DNA from 4 places in the Streptomyces sp. NPDC042336 genome. Region 1 is predicted to be linked to each of the others. Evidence: riboswitches for the same ligand, from Rfam matches in the RefSeq annotation. Region 1 holds a riboswitch; each other region holds the start of a gene.
What was found. Region 1 has a riboswitch for cyclic di-AMP ahead of ACZ6IM_RS18910 (C40 family peptidase). Riboswitches for the same ligand answer to the same signal wherever they lie in the genome.
Positions count from the first base shown of each region.

Region 1 (5,117 bases):
GCGGTTCGTCGATCGACCCGCTGCCGTGGCTGCGCAGCCACGGCATCAACCCGACCTGACGCCGTAACGTCTCGGCAGACCGCCGACGCGGCCACCACGGTCGGCCCGGGCGGAGGCCCGGGCCCTCACCGCACCGCCCCGGACCCCACCCTCAGAGCCTCTCCACCGGCGCGTACCGCAGCAGCAGCCGCTTCGGCTTGGTGTCCCCGAAGTCGATCGTCGCCTCGGCGTTCGACCCGGTGCCCTTGACCCCGACCACCGTGCCGAGCCCGAACTGGTCGTGGGTGACGCGGTCGCCGACCGCCAGCGAGACCGTCGGCTGCTCGGCACCTGCCGATCTGCGGGTGGCGAAGCCGGACGCGCCCGACGCCGACGAGCGGGAACGGGACGAGGACAGCGAGGCCGCCACTCCCGAGACCGGTGCGGAGGGCGCGGGGCCGTTCGCCCCGGTCCGCTTCCACTCCAGGTGCGGGGCCGGGATCTCCTCCAGGAACCGGGAGGGCGGGTTGTACGACGGCTGGCCCCAGGCGCTGCGCAGCGTCGACCGGGTCAGGTAGAGCCGCTCGCGGGCGCGCGTGATGCCGACGTAGGCGAGGCGCCGCTCCTCCTCCAGCTCCTTGGCCTGGCCGAGAGCACGCATGTGCGGGAACACGCCGTCCTCCATGCCGGTGAGGAAGACGACCGGGAATTCCAGGCCCTTGGCGGTGTGCAGGGTCATGAGGGTGACGACGCCGTCGCCGTCCTCCTCGTCCGGGATCTGGTCGGAGTCCGCGACGAGCGCGACCTTCTCCAGGAAGTCCGCCAGCGTCCCGGCCTCCTCGCCCTCGGCCCGCTCCTGCTCGAACTCCAGGGCGACGGCCGCGAGTTCCTGGAGGTTCTCGATGCGGGTCTCGTCCTGCGGGTCGGTGGACGCCTGCAACTCCGCCAGGTATCCGGTGCGTTCGAGGATCGCCTCCAGGACGGTCGCCGGTCCGGCGCCGGACTCGACGATGGTGCGCAGGTCCTCCATGAGCGTGTTGAACCGCTTGACGGCGTTCGCGGAGCGCGCGGCCATGCCGTACGCCTCGTCCACGCGCCGCAGCGCCTGCGGGAAGCTGATCTTCTCGCGCTGGGCGAGGGCGTCGATCATCGCCTCCGCGCGGTCGCCGATGCCGCGCTTGGGGACGTTGAGGATGCGGCGCAGCGGCACCGAGTCCTCCGGGTTGGCCAGCACCCGCAGGTAGGCCAGGACGTCCCGGACCTCCTTGCGCTCGTAGAAGCGGACCCCGCCGACGACCTTGTAGGGCAGGCCGGTGCGGATGAAGACCTCTTCGAAGACACGGGACTGGGCGTTGGTCCGGTAGAAGACGGCGACGTCCCCGGCCTTGGCCTCGCCCGCGTCGGTGAGGCGGTCTATCTCGTCGGCGACGAACTGCGCCTCGTCGTGCTCTGTGTCGGCGACGTACCCGGTGATCTGCGCGCCGCTGCCCTGGTTGGTCCACAGGTTCTTGGGGCGGCGGGACTCGTTGCGCTCGATGACCGCGTTGGCGGCGCTGAGGATGGTCTGGGTGGAGCGGTAGTTCTGCTCCAGCAGGATCGTCGTCGCGTCCGGGTAGTCCTCCTCGAACTGGAGGATGTTGCGGATGGTGGCACCGCGGAAGGCGTAGATCGACTGGTCGGCGTCGCCCACCACGCACAGCTCGGCGGGCGGGACCTCGGCCTCCGGCGGCACGTCGACGGGGTGCTCCGAGGCCACGCCGACCAGCTCGCGCACCAGCGCGTACTGGGCGTGGTTGGTGTCCTGGTACTCGTCGACCAGGACGTGCCGGAAGCGGCGGCGGTAGTGCTCGGCGACGTCCGGGAAGGCGCGCAGCAGATTGACCGTGGTCATGATCAGGTCGTCGAAGTCGAGGGCGTTGGCCTCGCGCAGCCGCGACTGGTACATGGCGTAGGCCTGGGCGAGCGTCTTCTCGAAGCCGTCGGCGGCCTGGGCGGCGAAGTCCTCCTCGTCGATCAGCTCGTTCTTCAGGTTGCTGATCTTCGCGCTGAACGACTTCGGCGGGAAGCGCTTCGGGTCCAGGTCCAGGTCGCGGCAGACCAGCGCCATGAGCCGCTTGGAGTCGGCGGCGTCGTAGATCGAGAACGACGAGGTGAAGCCGAGCTTCTTCGACTCGCGGCGCAGGATGCGGACGCACGCGCTGTGGAACGTCATCACCCACATCGCGTTGGCGCGCGGGCCGACGAGCTGCTCCACGCGCTCCTTCATCTCGCCCGCGGCCTTGTTGGTGAAGGTGATCGCGAGGATCTGCCCGGGGTGGACGTTCCGCTCGGCCAGCAGGTGGGCGATGCGGTGGGTGAGCACACGGGTCTTGCCGGAGCCGGCACCGGCCACGATGAGCAGCGGGGAGCCGGAGTGGACGACCGCGGCGCGCTGGTTGTCGTTCAGCCCCTCCAGGAGGGCGGCGGCGTCCAGGGCGGGGCGCGGGGCGCCGTCCCGGTAGTGGGTGTCCCGGTCCGGGGGCGCGTCGAACTTCCCGCCGAACAGATCGTGCGGAACCTGCTCCGGTCCGTGATCGTCCTCGGGCGGCGGGGGTTCCTCCTCGTGACCCCGGGGGGTCTGGAGGCTCGCCAGGAAGCTGTCGTCAAAGAGGCTGCTCATCGCTCTCCGAGTCTAGGGCGCCCCACCGACAACCCGGTGCCACCCCGGAAAATGCCCACCGTTCCGCCACGGGCACGCCCCGCGACCGGCCGGAACACGAAGAGTGACGCCCGGGACCGGCCCGGCGGCACCCGAACGGAAGGTCACGAAAATGTATCGGGCATATCACCCACCAACCTTCACAGCGGCCACACGAGTTGGCTACGGTGCGGGGCAGGCCGCTCGACCCCCTCCGGCGAACCTCGCCGGGCCGCGCGGCCTCCGCCGAGTCCGGCCTGCCCGCACGGCACCGGAGCCGGGGACCCACCGAGACCTTGGGGTGAATCGGCCGCACCGCCCTCGACGAGACGAGAGGGCGGGCCGCCGTAGGGCAACCCTTCCGAACCACCGCCCGAACCCGACAGCTAACCCGGTAGGCGGAGCACTGGAAGGAGTCGCCTCCTTGGCGTCGCACCGCAAGTCGCGTCCCACCGGTTCCCGCGTCGCGGGCATACGGACCCCGGCCCTCGCCACCGCGGCACTCACCTCCGTCGCCCTGCTGTCCCAGACGGCGGGCGCCACGCCGTCGGACGACCGGCCGACCCTCGAAGAGGTCGAGAAGAAGGTCGACGACCTCTACCGCCAGGCCGGGTCGGCGACCGAGAAGTACAACGCGGCCAAGGAGAAGACCACCAAGCAGCGCAAGAAGGTCGACACCCTCCTCGACGACGTCGCCCAGCGCACCCAGAAGCTCAACGACGCGCGCGAGGAGCTGGGTTCCTTCGCCTCCGCCCAGTACCGCACGGGCGCCTCGGTCCCGGAGACCGCGACGCTGCTGCTCGCGGACTCGCCGCAGGACTACTTCGACCAGAACCAGCTGATGAACCGGCTGACCGGCCGGCAGAAGACCGCCGTCGACGACTACGTCACCCAGCAGTCCGAGACGATGAAGAAGCGCCGGGAGGCCACCGAGAGCCTCGAGACGCTCACCGACTCGCAGCACGACCTCAAGACGGCCAAGTCGACCGTCCAGAAGAAGCTGGCCACCGCGCGGGCGCTGCTCTCGGAGCTGACCGCCAAGGAGAAGGCCCGGCTGGCCGCGATCGAGAAGAAGAAGCAGGAGGAGGCCGAGCGCAAGGCAGCCGAGCTGGCGAAGCAGCAGGCGGAGGAGGCGGCCGAGCGCGAACGGCAGGAGGAGGCCGCCCGGCAGCAGGAGAGCGGCGCCGGATCCGGGTCCTCGGGGACTTCCGGCGGCACCGGCTCCACGGGCTCGTCGACGCCGGGCACCTCGAACGGCACCAAGGCCGAGAAGGCGATCGCCTTCGCCCGCGCCCAGATCGGCAAGCCGTACGTGTGGGGCGCCACGGGCCCCGACTCCTACGACTGCTCGGGCCTGACCCAGGCCGCCTGGAAGGCCGCGGGCGTGACGCTGCCGCGCGTCACCTACGACCAGGTCAACGCCGGCACGACCGTCTCCGTCGCCCAGGCACAACCCGGTGACCTGGTCTTCTTCTACGACGACATCAGCCACGTCGGCCTGTACATCGGCGACGGCATGATGATCCACGCACCCAAGCCGGGCGCGTACGTCCGCGAGGAGTCGATCTTCTACGACGGCGAGTCGTCCATCTACAGCGTGGTGCGCCCGGCCTGATCGGCGAGGGCGCGTCTTTCCTGCGATCCGATCCGCCGGGCAGGCCCTAGCATCGGGCGCATGTCATCGGCCACCCATCCCTCAGCGCTGCGCGCCTGGTGGGCGCAGCGCCCACCGGCGGCCGGGGCCGCGGTGATGGCGACCGGCATCGTGTCGGTCGCCCTGCATCTGACCGGCCGCGAGGTCCTGTCCCGGATCGCCCTGGTCCTGGCCTGCGCCGCATGGCTGATACTGGCCGCCAACTTCGTCTACCTGCTGCTGGCCGACCGGGCGCAGTGGGTGAAGCGGGCCGGGACGCCGGGGGCGCTCACCGCCGTCGCCGCGACGACCGTGCTCGGCACCCGTTTCTCCCTGCTCGGCTGGTCGCGCCTGGCGGCGGTGCTGCTGGTGCTGGCGGCCCTGCTGTGGCCGTGGCTGCTGTACCTGGTGGTGCAGCACTGGGGGCGGCGGATGCCCGGCGCCGTCTTCCTGAGCTGCGTGGCCACCGAGGGGCTCGCCGTGCTCGCCGCCACGCTGGCCACGGCCACCTCGACGCCCTGGCTGGCGCACACGGCGCTGGTGCCGTTCTGGCTGGGGATCGTGCTCTACCTGATCGCACTGTTCCGCTTCGATCTGCGGCAGGTGGCGCGGGGCTCAGGGGACCACTGGGTGGCGGGCGGCGCGCTCGCCATCTCCGCCCTCGCCGGAGCCAAGCTGCTCGCGGCGGCCGGGACCGGCATATACCTGTGGAACGCCGACGACCGGGCCGTCCTGCACGACGTGACCGTCTGCCTGCTCGCGCTCGACCTCGCCTGGTACGCCGTACTGCTGGCCGCCGAGATCGCCTGGCCCCGCCTCCGCTACGAC
Region 1 is NZ_JBVJEA010000008.1:56,737-61,853, reverse strand. Features, by position in the region: gene ACZ6IM_RS18920 (M23 family metallopeptidase) at 1-59, shown strand, start outside; gene pcrA (DNA helicase PcrA) at 152-2,638, opposite strand; cyclic di-AMP (ydaO/yuaA leader) riboswitch at 2,891-3,074, shown strand; gene ACZ6IM_RS18910 (C40 family peptidase) at 3,081-4,271, shown strand; gene ACZ6IM_RS18905 (tellurite resistance/C4-dicarboxylate transporter family protein) at 4,332-5,117, shown strand, end outside.

Region 2 (5,117 bases), on a different contig from region 1:
GACTCGGGGAACGGAAAGCGGCCACGGTACCTCCAGGTGGAGTGGTTCAGGCTCTCATTGTGGTCTTCTCGTCCTACGTCACCTCGAACGACGGACGGCACATCCGTGTTCCCCCGGCACACGGCGGCCGGGAAGGGCGTCACCGCACGTCCGGGCGCCTGTATAGGGTGACGTGCGTGGGGAGAGTCCGGTTGAGCGTGGCGGAGCGGCGCGAGGAGTTGCTGGGCGCCGCCATCGAGCAGATATCGGCGCGGGGCGTGGCGGCGTTGCGGATCGCCGACGTGGCCGCGGCGCTCGGCGTCAGCAACGCCCTGGTGCTCTACCACTTCGCCACGAAGGAGCGGCTGGTCGCCGCCGCGTTCACCCGCGCCGCCGAGGACGATCTCGCCCATCTGCGGGGGCTGCTGGCCCGTCGCACGTCGGCGCTGCGCCGTCTGCGGGCGGCCGTGCGGTGGTATGCGCCGACCGGTCCGGCCAAGGGCTGGCGGCTGTGGATCGAGGGCTGGGCGGCGGCGCCGCGCGAGCCCGCGCTGCGGGAGGTCACCCGCGAGCTGGACCGCCAGTGGAAGGCGGCGATCGCCGGGGTCATCGCCGAGGGCGTGGCCGCCGGTGAGTTCTCCTGCCCCGAGCCGGACGCCGCGGCCCTGCGGCTGACGGCGCTGCTGGACGGGCTGGCGGTGCAGCTCACCTCGTACACGGGCACCGTGTCACGGGCCCGGGCGCAGGAGTGGGTGGACGAGGCCCTGGCCCGGGAACTGGGCCTGGACCGGGCGGCCTTGACCCCCGCCCGCCGCTAGGAACCGCCGGCACGCCGCCCCGGCGAGTCGTGTCACGCACCTCGCTCCGTCCCGCCCGTCCGGCGACGCCGTCAGGCCACCGCGGCGATCCGCGTCTTGATGTCGTCCGGCGACAGGGTCCCCTTGGCGGTCACGTGGTCGCCCGACGACTCGCCGCGCAGCCGGCGCCCGATCCACGGCACCAGGTACTCGCGCGCCCAGTGCACGTCGTCGCGCCGGACGTCGAGCGTGCCGCGGGGCGGCAGCGGCGGCCACGGCTGGTCCGGGTCGGCCGGGACGCGCAGGCCGAGGGCCTGCCCCGCGCGCAGTGCCACGCGGGTGTGGCCCTCCGGCGACAGATGCAGCCGGTCGGCGTCCCACGCCCTGCGGTCCTGGACGCTGCGGAGCGACCACAGGTCGAGCACCGGGCAGCCGTAGCGGTCGGCGATGGCGCGGACGTGCCCGTTGTACGTGGCGATCTTGCCCCGCAGGTGCTTGAGGACGGGCACCCCGCGGGTGTCGAACCCGGTGGTCACCAGCACGGTGCCGGCCGCGGCGGTCAGCGCGGCCACCGCCAGTTCGAACCGCTCGGCGACCTCGTCGGGATCGGTGCCGGGCCGGATGATGTCGTTGCCGCCGGCCGCGAACGAGACCAGGTCCGGCGCGAGTGCGACGACCCGCGGGACCTGTTCCGCCACGATCTGGTCGAGGAGCCTGCCGCGCACGGCGAGGTTCGTGTACGTGAAGTCGCCCTCGGGGCGCCGGTCCGCGAGCAGTACGGCGAGTCGGTCGGCCCAGCCGACGAACGCCCCGTCGGGGCCGGGATCACCCACGCCCTCGGTGAAGCTGTCCCCCACCGCCACGTACGACCCGATCACTGCTCTGCTGTCACTCTTCGAATCGTCTGCCACATCGGCCCATGATTCACCCTGGAATGTGACCTACGCGACCGTAGGAAGGGGTTGACGGTCGGTGAGAAAGGCCACGCCTAAAGTGTTCGTCAATTCCGGAATACATCCGAGTATCGGGGGCCGGATACACCGAAGGCCGGACCCGGGGATCGGGGTCCGGCCTTCGGGGCGCGGCGGCCGCGCGGAACCGGTCGTCAGACGGAGACGCCGTGCGAGCGCAGGAACGCGATCGGGTCGATGTCCGAGCCGTAGTCCGGCGTGGTGCGGATCTCGAAGTGCAGGTGCGGGCCGGTCACGTTGCCGGTGGCACCCGAGAGGCCGACCTGCTGGCCCGCCGTCACCGACTGACCGGCGGAGACGGAGAGCGAGGAGAGGTGGGCGTACTGGGCGTAGTGGCCGTCGGCGAGCTGGATGACGACCTGGTTGCCGTACGCGCCGCCCCAGCCGGCGGAGACGACGGTGCCCGCGCCGACGGCCTTCAGCGAGGTGCCGGTCGGGACGACGAAGTCGGTGCCGGTGTGGTAGCCGCTGGACCACATGCTGCCGGACTGGTGGTACGGGGTACCGACGGTGCCGCCCTGGACGGGGGAGGTGTAGCCGCTGGTGGTGCCCGCGGACTGGGTGCCGGTGTTCGAGGAGTCCGAGGAGGAGGCCTTCTCGGCGACCGTCGACTTCTGGGCCGGCTTCTCGGCGGCGGGCTTCTCGGCGGACTTCTGCGCGGGCTTGTGCGACTGCGCGGAGGACGGCGCCGACGACTTGGCGGCCTGGCCGCCGATCGAGAGCTTCAGACCGGGGTGGATCAGCGACGGGTCGGAACCGACGGCCTCGCGGTTGTCCGCGTAGAGCTTCTTCCAGCCACCGTCGACGTGCTGCTCGTCGGCGATCTTCGAAAGGTAGTCACCGCTCTTCACGGTGTACGTCCGGGAATCCGAGTTCTTCTCGGCGCCGCTCGCGGCGGCCTTCTTGGCCGACGTGGGAACGGACTGCACGGCCTGCTCGGAAACGGAGTGCGCGGGGGCGGCGTTGGCGACGGCGGCACCCATCAGCGGGAGCGCGAGCGCGGCGCCACCGGTTCCGGCGACGGCGATGGTGCGGGTCAGGCGCATGGCCCTGGTACGGCGGTGCTTACCCTTCGCGGGCATGGCGAATTCCTCTCCGGCGCCTGCGAGGTGAGCTGTCGGGTGCGGGCTGGAGATGCCCGGCCGCGTCGGAACGCGGCTTTACCCCAAGCCGTTCCGGGAACCGGAACAGGCAGTTCTACCTGTGGGTCCCCCGCTCCTGCCGTGTACGGGTGGTCGATGAGTGCGGGCTCCGGTCGGCGGCAGGATTAGGCGTCCGTCCGGATCGGTGGTGAACGTAAGGGACCGGGACGCACACGGACAAGCGAGGGGTTCCCGCGACCGGTGTTCCGATTGATCCTTTACGGGAATAACCGGTAACCCTGTGTCGATTTCCATCCCGGCGCTTTTCCCGAACACCCCGGAAAACCAATCGAATTACGTGAACATGACGGGCCACGCACGGTCACGGATATGACGCTGCTCACGCACCACGCATTCACCCTCCGCCATTTCAGGTCCAGTTGTCATCAAGGCGCCAATTCGGACAGAAGACCCTTATCAGCCTGCAATACTCTTCGGAGTACGATTTCGCGCACAGGGGATGCCGTATCGTCGAGTGGTGCCCGCCGGCGAGCAGCGGCGGCGGGGCGGAGTGGGAGGAGCCCCCGTGACGCAGCAGGTCCCGTCGACCGAACCCGAGCTGACCGGTGTGCGCAACTTCCGGGACGTGGGCGGACTGCCGACCGTGGACGGGCGGCGGGTGCGGCAGGGGGTGCTGTTCCGCAGCGGCCACCTGGCGCACGCCACCGGGGAGGACGCCGCGTTCCTGGCCTCGCTGGGCCTGCACACGATCTTCGACTTCCGCAACGCGGCCGACCAGAAGCTCGAGGGCCCGGACGTCGAGCTGCCGGGCGTGCGCAATGTGAACCTGCCGCTGAGCGATCCGGCCGACGGCGCCGAGTTCTGGAAGATGGTCCGCGACGGAGACCTCGACCAGCTGCGCGAGATCCTCGCCGACGGCAAGGGCGCCGACCGGATGATCGGCTCCTACCGCTCGATCGTCACGGAGCGCACGGCGGAGCACTCCCGGATCCTGCACGCGCTCGCCGAGGACAGCGTCCCGGCACTGATGCACTGCGCGGCCGGAAAGGACCGTGCGGGGCTGTCCGTCGCCGTCACCCTGCTCGCCCTGGGCGTGGAGCGCGAGGCCGTCGTCGAGGACTACCTGAAGTCGAACGCCGCGCACCGCCGCTACAAGGTGCGCCGCAGCTCCACCGCGGCCTCGGCCTACTCCCCCGAGGTCATGGAGCTGCTCAGCCCCCTGTTCGACGCGCGCGCCGAGTACCTGGCGGCGGCCTTCGAGACCATCGAGGAGACGTGGGGCGGCGTCGACGCGTACCTGGAGAAGGGGCTGCGGCTCACTCCGCGGACGCGGGAGCGGCTGCGCGAGCGGATGCTGGACTGAGCCCGGGGGCGCCCGCTCGCGGACGGCGCTACTTGGCGCCCACCTCGAACAGCAGGTAGAGGAAGCCGCCGAAGACGTGCCCCAGGGCGATGTAGACGAGCAGTCGCACCCACAGGGCGCGCGGGAACTTGTCCTCCATGGTGCTCATGGCATCTCTCCAGGGTTCGGGCCGGGCGCCGGGCCGAGGCACAGCGCGGCTGTCGGGCTCCGCAGCAGGGTGTGGACGAAGAGCAGCTCGACCCCGTCGGGGTCCTGCGCGGCGATCCGGTGCGGGGTCATCGAGTCGAAGTGGGCACTGTCCCCCGCGGTGAGCCGGTGCTCGGTGTCCCCGAGGCGCAGCCGCAACCGGCCCCGCAGGACGTGGAGCCACTCCTCGCCCGGGTGCACGCGCACGACGTCGCCCTGGGAGCCGTACGGCACCTGGACGCGCAGGGCGTGCATGGCGCGGCCCGGCGCTCCGGCCCGGTAGTACGTCCAGCCGCCCGCGCTCGTGGGTTCCATGTCGGCGGCGCGCACGACGGCGTCCCGGTCGGCGGCGGTCTCGCCCAGCAGCTCGGCGACGGTCGTACCGTAGACACGGGCGAGGGAGAGCAGCATCGGGAGTGAAGGCTGGCGCTGACCGGTCTCCAGGCGGGACAGGTGGGCGGGCGACAGTCCCGCGGCGCGGGCCGCGGCCTCCAGGGTGAGGGCGGCCCGCCGCCGCAGCTCGCGCAGCTGGGGTGCGACGGTGGCGACCGGCCCCTCGGCGGGGCCGGTCTCGGAGGAGCTCATGCCTCCATTCAGCCCGAGCTTTGCCCTTGAGGCAAATTACTTGCCTCTGAGGCAAAAGATCCTCAGCGGTTGGCCACCGCCTGCTTGACCAGGGTCTTGCCGAAGTCCCACATCAGGCCGCCGCCGTTGTGCG
Region 2 is NZ_JBVJEA010000014.1:207,534-212,650, forward strand. Features, by position in the region: gene ACZ6IM_RS27815 (MBL fold metallo-hydrolase) at 1-25, opposite strand, end outside; gene ACZ6IM_RS27820 (TetR/AcrR family transcriptional regulator) at 177-797, shown strand; gene ACZ6IM_RS27825 (SGNH/GDSL hydrolase family protein) at 869-1,654, opposite strand; gene ACZ6IM_RS27830 (M23 family metallopeptidase) at 1,882-2,829, opposite strand; cyclic di-AMP (ydaO/yuaA leader) riboswitch at 2,832-2,991, opposite strand; gene ACZ6IM_RS27835 (tyrosine-protein phosphatase) at 3,416-4,213, shown strand; gene ACZ6IM_RS27840 (DUF6126 family protein) at 4,242-4,361, opposite strand; gene ACZ6IM_RS27845 (helix-turn-helix domain-containing protein) at 4,358-4,984, opposite strand; gene ACZ6IM_RS27850 (aspartate aminotransferase family protein) at 5,047-5,117, opposite strand, start outside.
Region 2: it holds a riboswitch for cyclic di-AMP, as region 1 does, so the genes downstream of both, ACZ6IM_RS27830 (M23 family metallopeptidase) here and ACZ6IM_RS18910 (C40 family peptidase) in region 1, are expected to answer to the same signal.

Region 3 (5,117 bases), on a different contig from region 1:
CGACGAGGCGGCCCCGACCGCCGAGGAGCTGGTGGACGCCTGCGCCGGCGGCCGCACCGCGGTGGTCGTCGCGACCGGCGAGGGCGAGCCCGCGCTCACCGACTCACTGGCCCGCCTCGCCGGGTCCGGCCGCGTCTCGATGCCCGAGCTGGAGCTGCTCCCCGCCTCCTACGACCTCCCGGGCGCCCGCCTCCTCGACCTCGTCCAGGTCATGGACCGGATCCGCCTCGAATGCCCCTGGTCGTCCCGGCGCACCCACGAGGGCCTGGCCAAGTACGCGATCGAGGAGGCGTACGAGCTGGTCGAGGCCATCGAGGACGGCGACCGCGACGAGTTGCGGGAGGAGCTGGGCGACGTGCTGCTCCAGGTCGTCTTCCACGCCCGTATCGCGGAGGAGGACCCCGACGCCCCGTTCTCCGTGGACGACGTGGCCGGCACCATCGTCGACAAGCTCGTCCACCGTCACCCGCACGTCTTCGGCGACGAGAGTGCCGACACCCCCGAGGAGGTCCGGGAGCACTGGCTGCGCACCAAGGCCGCCGAGAAGCAGCGCACCTCGGTCACCGAGGGCGTCCCCCTCGGCCAGCCCGGCCTCGCCCTCGCCGCCAAGCTCCACTCCCGCGTCCGCACCGCCGGCCTGGACGTCCCGCTGCCCTCCGGCGAGGGCGTCGGCTACCAGCTGCTCGCCCTCGCGGCCCGCGCCGAGTCCGAGGGCACCGACCCCGAGGCGGCCCTGAGAGCGGCGGCCCGGACCTACCGGGACGCGATCAGGGCGGTCGAGGGATGACCGGCCGTCCGCCCGTCCCCGGTGCGGCTTCCGGCCCCGCCCCCGAGCTGTTCACCTGGGAGTTCGCCAGCGACCCCTACCCGGCCTACGCCTGGCTGCGCGAGCACGCCCCCGTGCACCGCACCCGGCTGCCCAGCGGAGTGGAGGCCTGGCTGGTCACCCGGTACGCCGACGCCAAGCAGGCCCTCGCCGACCCCAGGCTGTCCAAGAACCCGGCGCACCACGACGAGCCGGCGCACGCCAAGGGCAAGACCGGCATTCCGGGGGAGCGGAAGGCCGAGCTGATGACCCACCTGCTGAACATCGACCCGCCGGACCACACCCGGCTGCGCCGACTGGTCAGCAAGGCGTTCACACCCCGCCGGGTGGCCGAGTTCGCGCCCCGGGTGCAGGAGCTGGCCGACGGCCTCATCGACCGGTTCGCCGCCACCGGCTCCGCCGACCTGATCCACGAGTTCGCCTTCCCCCTGCCCATCTACGCCATCTGCGACCTGCTCGGCGTCCCCCGCGAGGACCAGGACGACTTCCGGGACTGGGCGGGCATGATGATCCGTCACGGGGGTGGCCCGCGAGGCGGGGTGGCGCGGTCGGTCAAGAAGATGCGCGGTTACCTCGCCGACCTCATCCACCGCAAGCGAGCGGCGCTGCCGCCCGGGCCCGCCCCCGGCGAGGACCTCATCTCCGGCCTCATCCGAGCCTCCGACCACGGCGAGCACCTCACCGAGAACGAGGCCGCCGCGATGGCCTTCATCCTGCTGTTCGCCGGTTTCGAGACCACGGTCAACCTCATCGGCAACGGGGTGTACGCCCTGCTCACCCACCCCGAGCAGCGGACCCGGCTCCAGGCCTCCCTCGCGGCAGGCGAGCGCGGCCTGCTGGAGACCGGCGTCGAGGAACTGCTGCGCTTCGACGGCCCGGTGGAGCTGGCCACCTGGCGCTTCGCCACCCGGCCGCTGTCCATCGGCGGACAGGACGTCGCGGCCGGCGACCCCGTCCTCGTCGTCCTCGCCGCCGCCGACCGGGACCCGGAGCGGTTCACCGACCCGGACACCCTGGACCTCGCCCGCCGCGACAGCCAGCACCTCGGGTACGGCCACGGCATCCACTACTGCCTCGGCGCCCCGCTCGCCCGGCTGGAGGGACAGACGGCGCTGGCCACGCTCCTCACCCGGCTGCCGGACCTCCGCCTCGCCGCGGACCCGGCCGAACTCCGGTGGCGCGGCGGCCTCATCATGCGCGGTTTGCGCACCTTGCCGGTGGCGTTCACGCCGTCGGCGTCATCGGCCGGGAACGCTTCGTCGCCGACGCAAAAGTGACACGCGCTCAACTTTGTGATCTTCACGTGATCTGCGCGGCATGAACTTGTGACAAGCGATGATCTCCCTATACGTTCACGGATCAACGTGGTGTCGAGCGTCATCCGCCGCGTGGTCCCCGTCGTCTCGTGAAAGGTCGTCGCATGCTCTCCGGGAACGGTCGTCACCGCCGCCCCCGCCAGGCACCCGCTCTGGTCGTCGCCGCCGGAGTGACCGGCTCCGCCATCGCGATCCCGCTGCTCGGCGCGACCGGCGCCCACGCGGCCGACTCGGCGAACTGGGACCAGGTCGCCGAGTGCGAGACCGGCGGCGCCTGGAGCCAGAACAGCGGCAACGGGTACTACGGCGGCCTGCAGCTGTCCCAGGATGCCTGGGAGCAGTACGGCGGTCTCGACTACGCCCCCAGCGCCGACCAGGCCAGTCGCTCCCAGCAGATAAGAATCGCCGAGAAGGTGCATGCGGCCCAGGGCATCGCCGCATGGCCGACCTGCGGTCTGCTCGCCGGCCTCGGCAACGACTCCGGGACCACGGGCGGCGGCTCGGACGCGGCCGGTGACGGGGCGTCGGAGGGTTCGGGGACCTCGGGGGAGACGGACACCACCAAGTCGTCCGAATCGCCCACGACCACCAAAACGCCCGAGTCGTCCGGGTCATCCGGTTCGACCGACTCGTCCGGAGCGGCCGGGGCGCCGGAGTCGACTTCGGGAGCGTCCTCTTCGTCCCCTTCGCCCTCTTCTTCGAAGTCGTCTGACGCTTCGTCCGACGGCTCCGACGGCTCGGGCGCCGCATCGAGCGGCTCGTCCGGTGACGCGGACCAATCCGCCAAGCCGGACACTTCGTCCGAATCCGACGCCTCCGCCAGTGCCGAACCGCGGGAGACCGAGGGCTCGTCCGGCGCCGGCCGGCACCGCGGCGACAGTGCGGAGGAGGGCGCCGCCAAGGAAGGCCTCACGGACACCGCGGCGGGGCGGCACGCCTCGCGCGACGGTGGCGCGCGAGAGGCCGCGGGCAACCGTTACGTCGTCCGCACCGGCGACAGCCTGTGGGCCATCGCCGACTCCCTTGAGGTCGACGGCGGATGGCACACGCTCTACGCCGACAACGAGACCGTCGTCGGTGCCGACCCCGACCACATCCTGCCCGGTCAGACGCTCACGGTCACGGGCGAATCGGGCGAAAAGTAGGGGGAGTTCACGTCACGGTTAGAGACCGTATGTCCCTTTTGGATCTCGTGAGAGATAGGTCTCAGAAGCCGTGATCGTCTTTGAAAATCCGCGGAGCGCGTGTCTACGGTCATGACCGCTCGCCACCGCGGGCCCCGACAGCCGCAACGCCGAATCCTGCCAGCGGCCGTACGGGAACAGTCGTCGCGTCGAGCGCCGAAGGCAGGAGCGGGGGACCCAAGGTAAGCGCCGCACCGGGCAGTTGAGCCGGAGCGGCTAGGGGTGAAGCCGAGTTCCGCGAGGAACCCGGCCGGGCAACTCAACCGGCCCGAACCCGACAGCTCACCTCGCAGGCGTCGGTGAGGGGATCAACCATGCTGTTTTCCGGCAAGGGCAAGCACCGTCGTCCGTCCAAGGCCACCCGTGTCATCGCCGTCGCCGGCGTCACCGGTGCCGCCGTCGCCGCCCCGCTGATGGCGGCCGGCAACGCCTCCGCCGCCACCGCGTCCGAGTGGGACGCCGTCGCCCAGTGCGAGTCCGGCGGCAACTGGTCCATCAACACCGGCAACGGTTACTACGGCGGTCTGCAGTTCTCCGCCTCCACCTGGGCCGCCTACGGCGGTACGCAGTACGCCTCCACCGCCGACCAGGCGAGCAAGTCCCAGCAGATCCAGATCGCCGAGAAGGTGCTCGCGGGCCAGGGCAAGGGTGCCTGGCCGGTCTGCGGCACCGGCCTGTCGGGCGCCGCGTACACCGGTGGCGGCTCGCAGGACGGCGGCTCCGGCAGCTCCCAGAGCTCGCAGAGCCAGAGCAGCGGCTCCACCGCCGAGCGCTCCACCGAGCAGAAGGCCTCCCGCTCCTCCGAGCGTCCGGCCGCCGAGCAGAAGACCGAGAAGGCCGAGAAGGCCGAGAAGAAGACCGTCACCACCCCGACCGGCAAGAAGGTCGAGAAGGGCGACGGCGAGTACAAGGTCGTCAAGGGCGACACCCTCAGCTCGATCGCCGCGGAGCACGACGTCAAGGGCGGCTGGGCGAAGCTGTTCAAGCTGAACGACGACATCGTCGACGACGCCGACCTGATCTACCCGGGCCAGCAGCTGCACCTCAAGTAAGCGGCGGCCGCTCCCGCGACTCCCGCCCCGGTGCGTGTTCCCCCGTACGCACCGGGGCGGGATTTTTCGCGTCCCGCCCGCGCGGGGCACCCGCCCGGTTTCCGGGAACGTCTTTGTTCCGTTCGGAAACAATTTACTCTCGGTTCTGTCCAGCGGGTGGGCGATCGGCTGGCCGATCGCCCGGAGCCGGTTAGGCTCGGTCCCGCAGAGCCGCCGCGGTCCCGCGCGACCGCGCGTCACACCGAAGCGTCACATTGAAGAAGGAGATGCTCGTGCCGTCCATCGACGTCGTCGTAGCCCGGGAAATCCTGGACTCCCGAGGCAACCCCACGGTCGAGGTCGAGGTCGGCCTCGACGACGGCAGCACGGGTCGTGCCGCCGTTCCGTCCGGCGCCTCCACCGGTGCCTTCGAGGCCATCGAACTCCGTGACGGCGACCCGAGCCGTTACCTCGGCAAGGGCGTCGAGAAGGCCGTGCTGGCCGTCATCGAGCAGATCGGCCCGGAGCTGGTCGGTTACGACGCCACCGAGCAGCGCCTGATCGACCAGGCCATGTTCGACCTGGACGCCACCGACAACAAGGGCTCGCTCGGCGCCAACGCCATCCTCGGCGTCTCCCTGGCCGTCGCCCACGCCGCCTCCGAGGCCAGCGACCTGCCGCTCTTCCGCTACCTGGGCGGCCCGAACGCGCACCTGCTGCCCGTGCCGATGATGAACATCCTGAACGGCGGCTCGCACGC
Region 3 is NZ_JBVJEA010000005.1:98,756-103,872, reverse strand. Features, by position in the region: gene ACZ6IM_RS13330 (nucleoside triphosphate pyrophosphohydrolase) at 1-787, shown strand, start outside; gene ACZ6IM_RS13325 (cytochrome P450 family protein) at 784-2,103, shown strand; gene ACZ6IM_RS13320 (transglycosylase family protein) at 2,247-3,287, shown strand; cyclic di-AMP (ydaO/yuaA leader) riboswitch at 3,471-3,637, shown strand; gene rpfA (resuscitation-promoting factor protein RpfA) at 3,641-4,378, shown strand; gene eno (phosphopyruvate hydratase) at 4,651-5,117, shown strand, end outside.
Region 3: it holds a riboswitch for cyclic di-AMP, as region 1 does, so the genes downstream of both, rpfA (resuscitation-promoting factor protein RpfA) here and ACZ6IM_RS18910 (C40 family peptidase) in region 1, are expected to answer to the same signal.

Region 4 (5,117 bases), on a different contig from region 1:
CTCATAACCCAGAGGTCGCAGGTTCAAATCCTGTCCCCGCTACTGAAGGCCGAGGGCCGGAATCCGAAAGGGTTCCGGCCCTCGGTGCGTCTCCGCACGCGGTCCGTGTCATCCGGTCGGCCCCTCACCGTTCGCCCCCCGCCCCCGCTCCGGGAAACCTGGAGTCCGGGACGGCAAGCGGCGCGGACGTGCGGGGTGGCGGGAGACGAGTGGTGCGGCCAGGTGACGTGGACGACGAGGGAGCGTACGCCCGAGCCGGCGGCCGGCTCCCCGGCGATCCCGTGCCCGACCCGGGCCTCGGCGACGAACCGCGGCCCCTGTCGCCCCCCGCGCCACCGCCACGCCGGCGGACCGGGTACAGGCGCCTCTTCGTGCACGCCCTCCCCGTGCTGCTGATCGTCGTCGCCATCCTGTACGACATCTTCACCCCGAGGTACTTCACCGCCGGGCCCCTCTACACGGCCGCGCCCCTGATCGCCGCCCCGCTCTACTCGCGGCGCGGCACCGCCCTCACCGGTGTCGCCGTGGTCGCCGCGGTCATCGGGTTGCAGCTCGGCAAGGGCGTCATCCACTACGTCGACTCCCTCACCGAGCTGATCACCATCGCGACGGTCGCCGTGCTCGCCGTCCTGGTGAACGGCCTGGTCCGCCGCAGCGACGAGCGCCTCGTCTCCGTCCGCGAGATCGCCGAGGCCGCCCAGCGCGCCGTGCTGCCCCAGCCCGCCGAGCGGATCGCGGGCTTCGAGATCGCCGTCTGTTACGAGGCCGCCCAGGCGGACGCCTTCATCGGCGGCGACCTGTACGCGGTGCAGGACAGCGCCCGCGGCGTCCGGCTCATCGTCGGGGACGTGCGCGGCAAGGGCATGGGCGCGGTGGCCGCCGTCGCCGTGGTGATCGGCGCCTTCCGGGAGGCCGCCGAACAGGAGGCGACGCTGGAGGCGGTGGCGCAGCGACTGGAGCGGGCGCTGGCGCGCGAGGGCACCCGGCGCGACGGACTGGACGCCTTCGAGGGCTTCACCACCGCCGTACTCGCCGAACTCCCGCACGGTGGCGGCACGGTCCGCATCGTCAACCGCGGCCATCCGCCGCCCCTGCTGCTCTACGCCGACGGCACCCTCGGCCCGCTGCCCGCCCGCGAGTCGGCGCTGCCGCTCGGCATGGGCGAGCTGGGCGTGTGGCCCGACCGGGCGGAGGAGGTCGCCTTCCCCGGTGGGGCCACGCTGCTGCTCTACACGGACGGACTGACCGAAGCCCGGGACGCGAAGGGCGAGTTCTACGATCCGCAGACGCGGCTGGCCGGCCGCGTCTTCGGGCATCCGGCGACCCTGCTCGACACCCTCGCCGAGGACGTGCGCCGGCACTCCGGGGGCGGCATGGCGGACGACATGGCGCTGCTCGCCGTACGGCGTCCACGGCGAGGCGATCATGATCACTGTCACGAGCCGTGACAGCGTGACCTCCCTCCGCATAACAACTGATGCGCCGTCAGAAGAACATGACGTGAAGGGGAATACTGAGGCGCGGTCAACTCGCCCCGTTTTCACCGGTAGTGAGGCTTACATCCCGGCCGTTTCCGTTAATGATCAAGAGGAACGGCTTGGAATCGGAGCCTCGTGTCTATTAACGTTCGATAACGCAGCGCGGTCGTCCCAGCCGTCACAGAAGGCGGCTCCGTGCGCACGCGCCGAATCCCGCAAGGGAACCGGGGAACCACCACATTGGGGTGAATCGGGCGTTTGACGCCGTGGCAACACGGCTGCATGTGCCCGTAGGAGACCTTCCTGCTCCGAACCCGTCAGCTAACCCGGTAGGCGGAAGGAAGGAAAGGAGTACGCCCACGTGGCGTCCAACCGGCCTGCCCCCGAGGCCCCGTCCGTGCCCTCAGGGCACGGCACCGACACCTTCGGCTACGACAGCTACCGCACCGAAGAGGGCCCCTGGGAGGAGTGGAATCCCACCGCGGACTCCATCCGCCCCGTACGCGGCCGGCACCGCGTCGCCAAACAGCGCGGCGGGCTCGCCCGCAGCTCCACCGTCCTCGGCGTCGGGGTCATAGCGGCCGTCGGCGCGGGGGGCATGGCCAGCGCGCAGACCGGCAAGCCGCCGGTGTCCATCTCCGTGCCGGACCTGCCGAACGTCGGCTCGCTCCTGCCCGGTGACGACGACACCTCGGAGCCCGAGGGCTCCGCCACCCCGCTCAGCGGCATCACCCAGGCCGTAGCCGCCGACAGCGCGGAGGGCACCGGCACCGCCGACGCCGGTGAGTCGCTGCGGGCCCGGATCATGGCGCAGGCGGAGCAGCAGCAGGCGCAGGTCGAGACGAAGGCGGCCGCCGAAGCCGCCGCCGCGGCCGAGAAGAAGGCCGCGGAAGCCGCCGCCAAGGCGGAGAAGGAGGCCGAGGCCAAGGCCGCCGCCGCCAAGAAGAAGGCGGCGGAGGAGGCCGCGAAGAAGGCCGAGGCCGAGCGGCTCGCGAAGCTGGCCAAGCAGTACACGCTGCCGACCTCTTCGTACACGATCTCCTCCACGTTCAACCAGGCCGGCTCCCTGTGGGCCTCGGGCCACCACACCGGTCTCGACTTCGCCGCCCCGACGGGCACGCTGCTCAAGGCGGTGCACAGCGGCACGATCACGTCGGCCGGCTGGGACGGCTCGTACGGCTACAAGACCGTGCTCACCCTCGACGACGGCACCGAGCTCTGGTACGCGCACCAGTCCTCCATCAGCGTCAGCGTCGGCCAGAAGGTCACCACCGGTGACGTCATCGGCCGCGTCGGCGCCACCGGCAACGTCACGGGCGCCCACCTCCACCTGGAGGTCCACACGGCCGGCGGCTCCGGCATCGACCCGATGGCCTGGCTGCAGAGCAAGGGCCTCACTCCCTGATCCACCCCGCCCCTTGATGCGCCCCGCCGAACCCCGGCGGTCCTGACGGCAACCCCCCGACGTCAGGGCTGCCGGTTTGCGGGATTTTTGCGCAGGTGCCGGAATGGCCTGCTCCGGTGCGGTCGTTGAACCACTACATGACTTCTCTGCGCAAACTCGGCTCCTCCGACCTCGAGGTCTTCTCGCTCGCCCTGGGCGGCAACGTCTTCGGCTGGACCGCCGACCGGGACCGGTCCTTCGCCGTCCTGGACGCCTACACGGCGGCCGGCGGCAATTTCGTCGACACCGCCGACTCCTACTCCGCCTGGGTCGACGGCAACAGCGGCGGCGAGTCCGAGACCGTCCTCGGCCAGTGGTTCGCGGCCCGCGGCAACCGTGACGACGTCGTCCTCGCCACCAAGGTCAGCCAGCACCCCGAGTACCCCGGCCTGTCCGCCGCGAACATCAAGGCGGCGGCCGACGCCTCGCTGCGCCGCCTCGGTACCGACCACATCGACCTGTACTACACCCACTTCGACAAGCCCGAGGTGCCGGTCGAGGAGATCATCGGCGCGCTCGACGACCTGGTGAAGGCCGGCAAGGTGCGGCACATCGCCGCCTCCAACATCTCCGCCGAGCGGCTCGCGGAGTCCCTGGCGTTCTCCGACCGCGAGGGCCTCGCCCGGTACGTCGCCCTCCAGCCGCACTACAACCTGGTCTCCCGCGACACCTACGAGGGCGAGCTGCGCGACCTCGCCGAGCAGGCCGGTCTCGCCGCCGTGCCGTACTACGCCCTCGCGGCCGGCTTCCTCACCGGCAAGTACCGGCCCGGCACGGAGGTGGACAGCCCGCGGGCGGGCGGTGCGGCCAAGCACCTGGAGACCGAGCGGGGCCGCCGGGTGCTGGCCGCGCTGGACGAGATCGCCGAGGCCCACGACGCTCCCGTCGCCACGGTCGCCCTCGCGTGGCTCGCCGCCCAGCCGACGGTGGCGGCGCCGATCGCCTCCGCGCGCACGGTGGAGCAGCTGCCGGCCCTGCTGGGCGTGGCCGGGCTGAGCCTGACGGAGGACGAGGTCGCGCGACTGACACGGGCGTCCGCCTGAGCGCGCGGACGACGCGGACCTACGGCCGGTGGGGGCTGTACGGCACGTACGGCGCGTAGGGAGCCTGGGGCGAGGGTCCGTACGGCGCGTAGGGAGCGTACGGGGCCTGTAGGGGGTGCGGGGCGTACGTGGCGGGTGCGGTCCGCGGGCCGTACGCGCCGTGCGCCCCGCCGTAGGGATACGCCCACGGCGGTACCGGCCGCGGTGGGAGCGGCGGCGGTGCCGCGGCCCGGGCCGCGTACTCCAGCGCCGGCCGGGCCACGTCCCGCAGCTGCCACAGGGCCTCCAGCAAGGCCCGCTCCCGCACGGTGAAGTCGGCGCCCGCCCGGCCCCGGCGCCCGCGCTGCCGCAGGAACGCCACCGAGGTCGCGCAGGCCTCGTAGCGTGCCACCGCCCGCGCCCCCTCCTTCCCGGCGTGCCGGCGGGCGTACTGCCGGGCGATGCGGCGGGCCCGCATCGAGCCGAGCGCGTACGGCTCCGCCGGCGTGAGCCATCCGGCCACGACGTACGCGGGCAGTTCGGCCCGTACGGTGCCCAGTTCGCGCTGCCTGGTCCAGATCACCAGCCAGGTCAGCAGGCCGAAGGACGGCACCATGAACGCCGCGTACACGGCGAAGAAGCCGTACTCGCCGAACGCGGCCGAGCCGTTCCACAGGGCGTGCATGCCCATCGCGAGCAGCAGCCCGGCCAGGGGGAGCAGGGCCCGGCGCAGGCGGTGCCGGCCGGCCGAGAGCGCCGCGATGCCGAAGCCGATGCCGGTCAGCACGGTGAACAGCGGGTGCGCGAACGGCGACATCACCACCCGCACGAAGAAGGTCGCCGCGGTGACGGAGGCGATGCCGCTGCCGCCGGTGAGCTGGTCGGTGCCGAAGGCGGTGCCCAGGTAGAGGATGTTCTCGGTGAAGGCGAAGCCGGTGGCGGTGACCCCGGCGACGACCACGCCGTCGACGATGCCGGTGAAGTCCCGTCTGCGGAACAGGAAGACCAGGAGGACGGCGGCGGCCTTGGCGGACTCCTCGACGACCGGCGCTATGACCGTGGTGCCCAGCGTGTCCGCACCGGCCGGGTCGGCGGTCGCGGTCGCTATCCAGCGGGTCGCGAAGCTGTTGGCGACGATCGCTATCAGCGCCGCCGCGCAGGCCCCCCAGGCGA
Region 4 is NZ_JBVJEA010000033.1:46,335-51,451, forward strand. Features, by position in the region: tRNA gene ACZ6IM_RS37910 (tRNA-Met) at 1-42, shown strand, start outside; gene ACZ6IM_RS37915 (PP2C family protein-serine/threonine phosphatase) at 372-1,448, shown strand; cyclic di-AMP (ydaO/yuaA leader) riboswitch at 1,673-1,829, shown strand; gene ACZ6IM_RS37920 (M23 family metallopeptidase) at 1,840-2,883, shown strand; gene ACZ6IM_RS37925 (aldo/keto reductase) at 3,021-3,965, shown strand; gene ACZ6IM_RS37930 (PrsW family intramembrane metalloprotease) at 3,985-5,117, opposite strand, start outside.
Region 4: it holds a riboswitch for cyclic di-AMP, as region 1 does, so the genes downstream of both, ACZ6IM_RS37920 (M23 family metallopeptidase) here and ACZ6IM_RS18910 (C40 family peptidase) in region 1, are expected to answer to the same signal.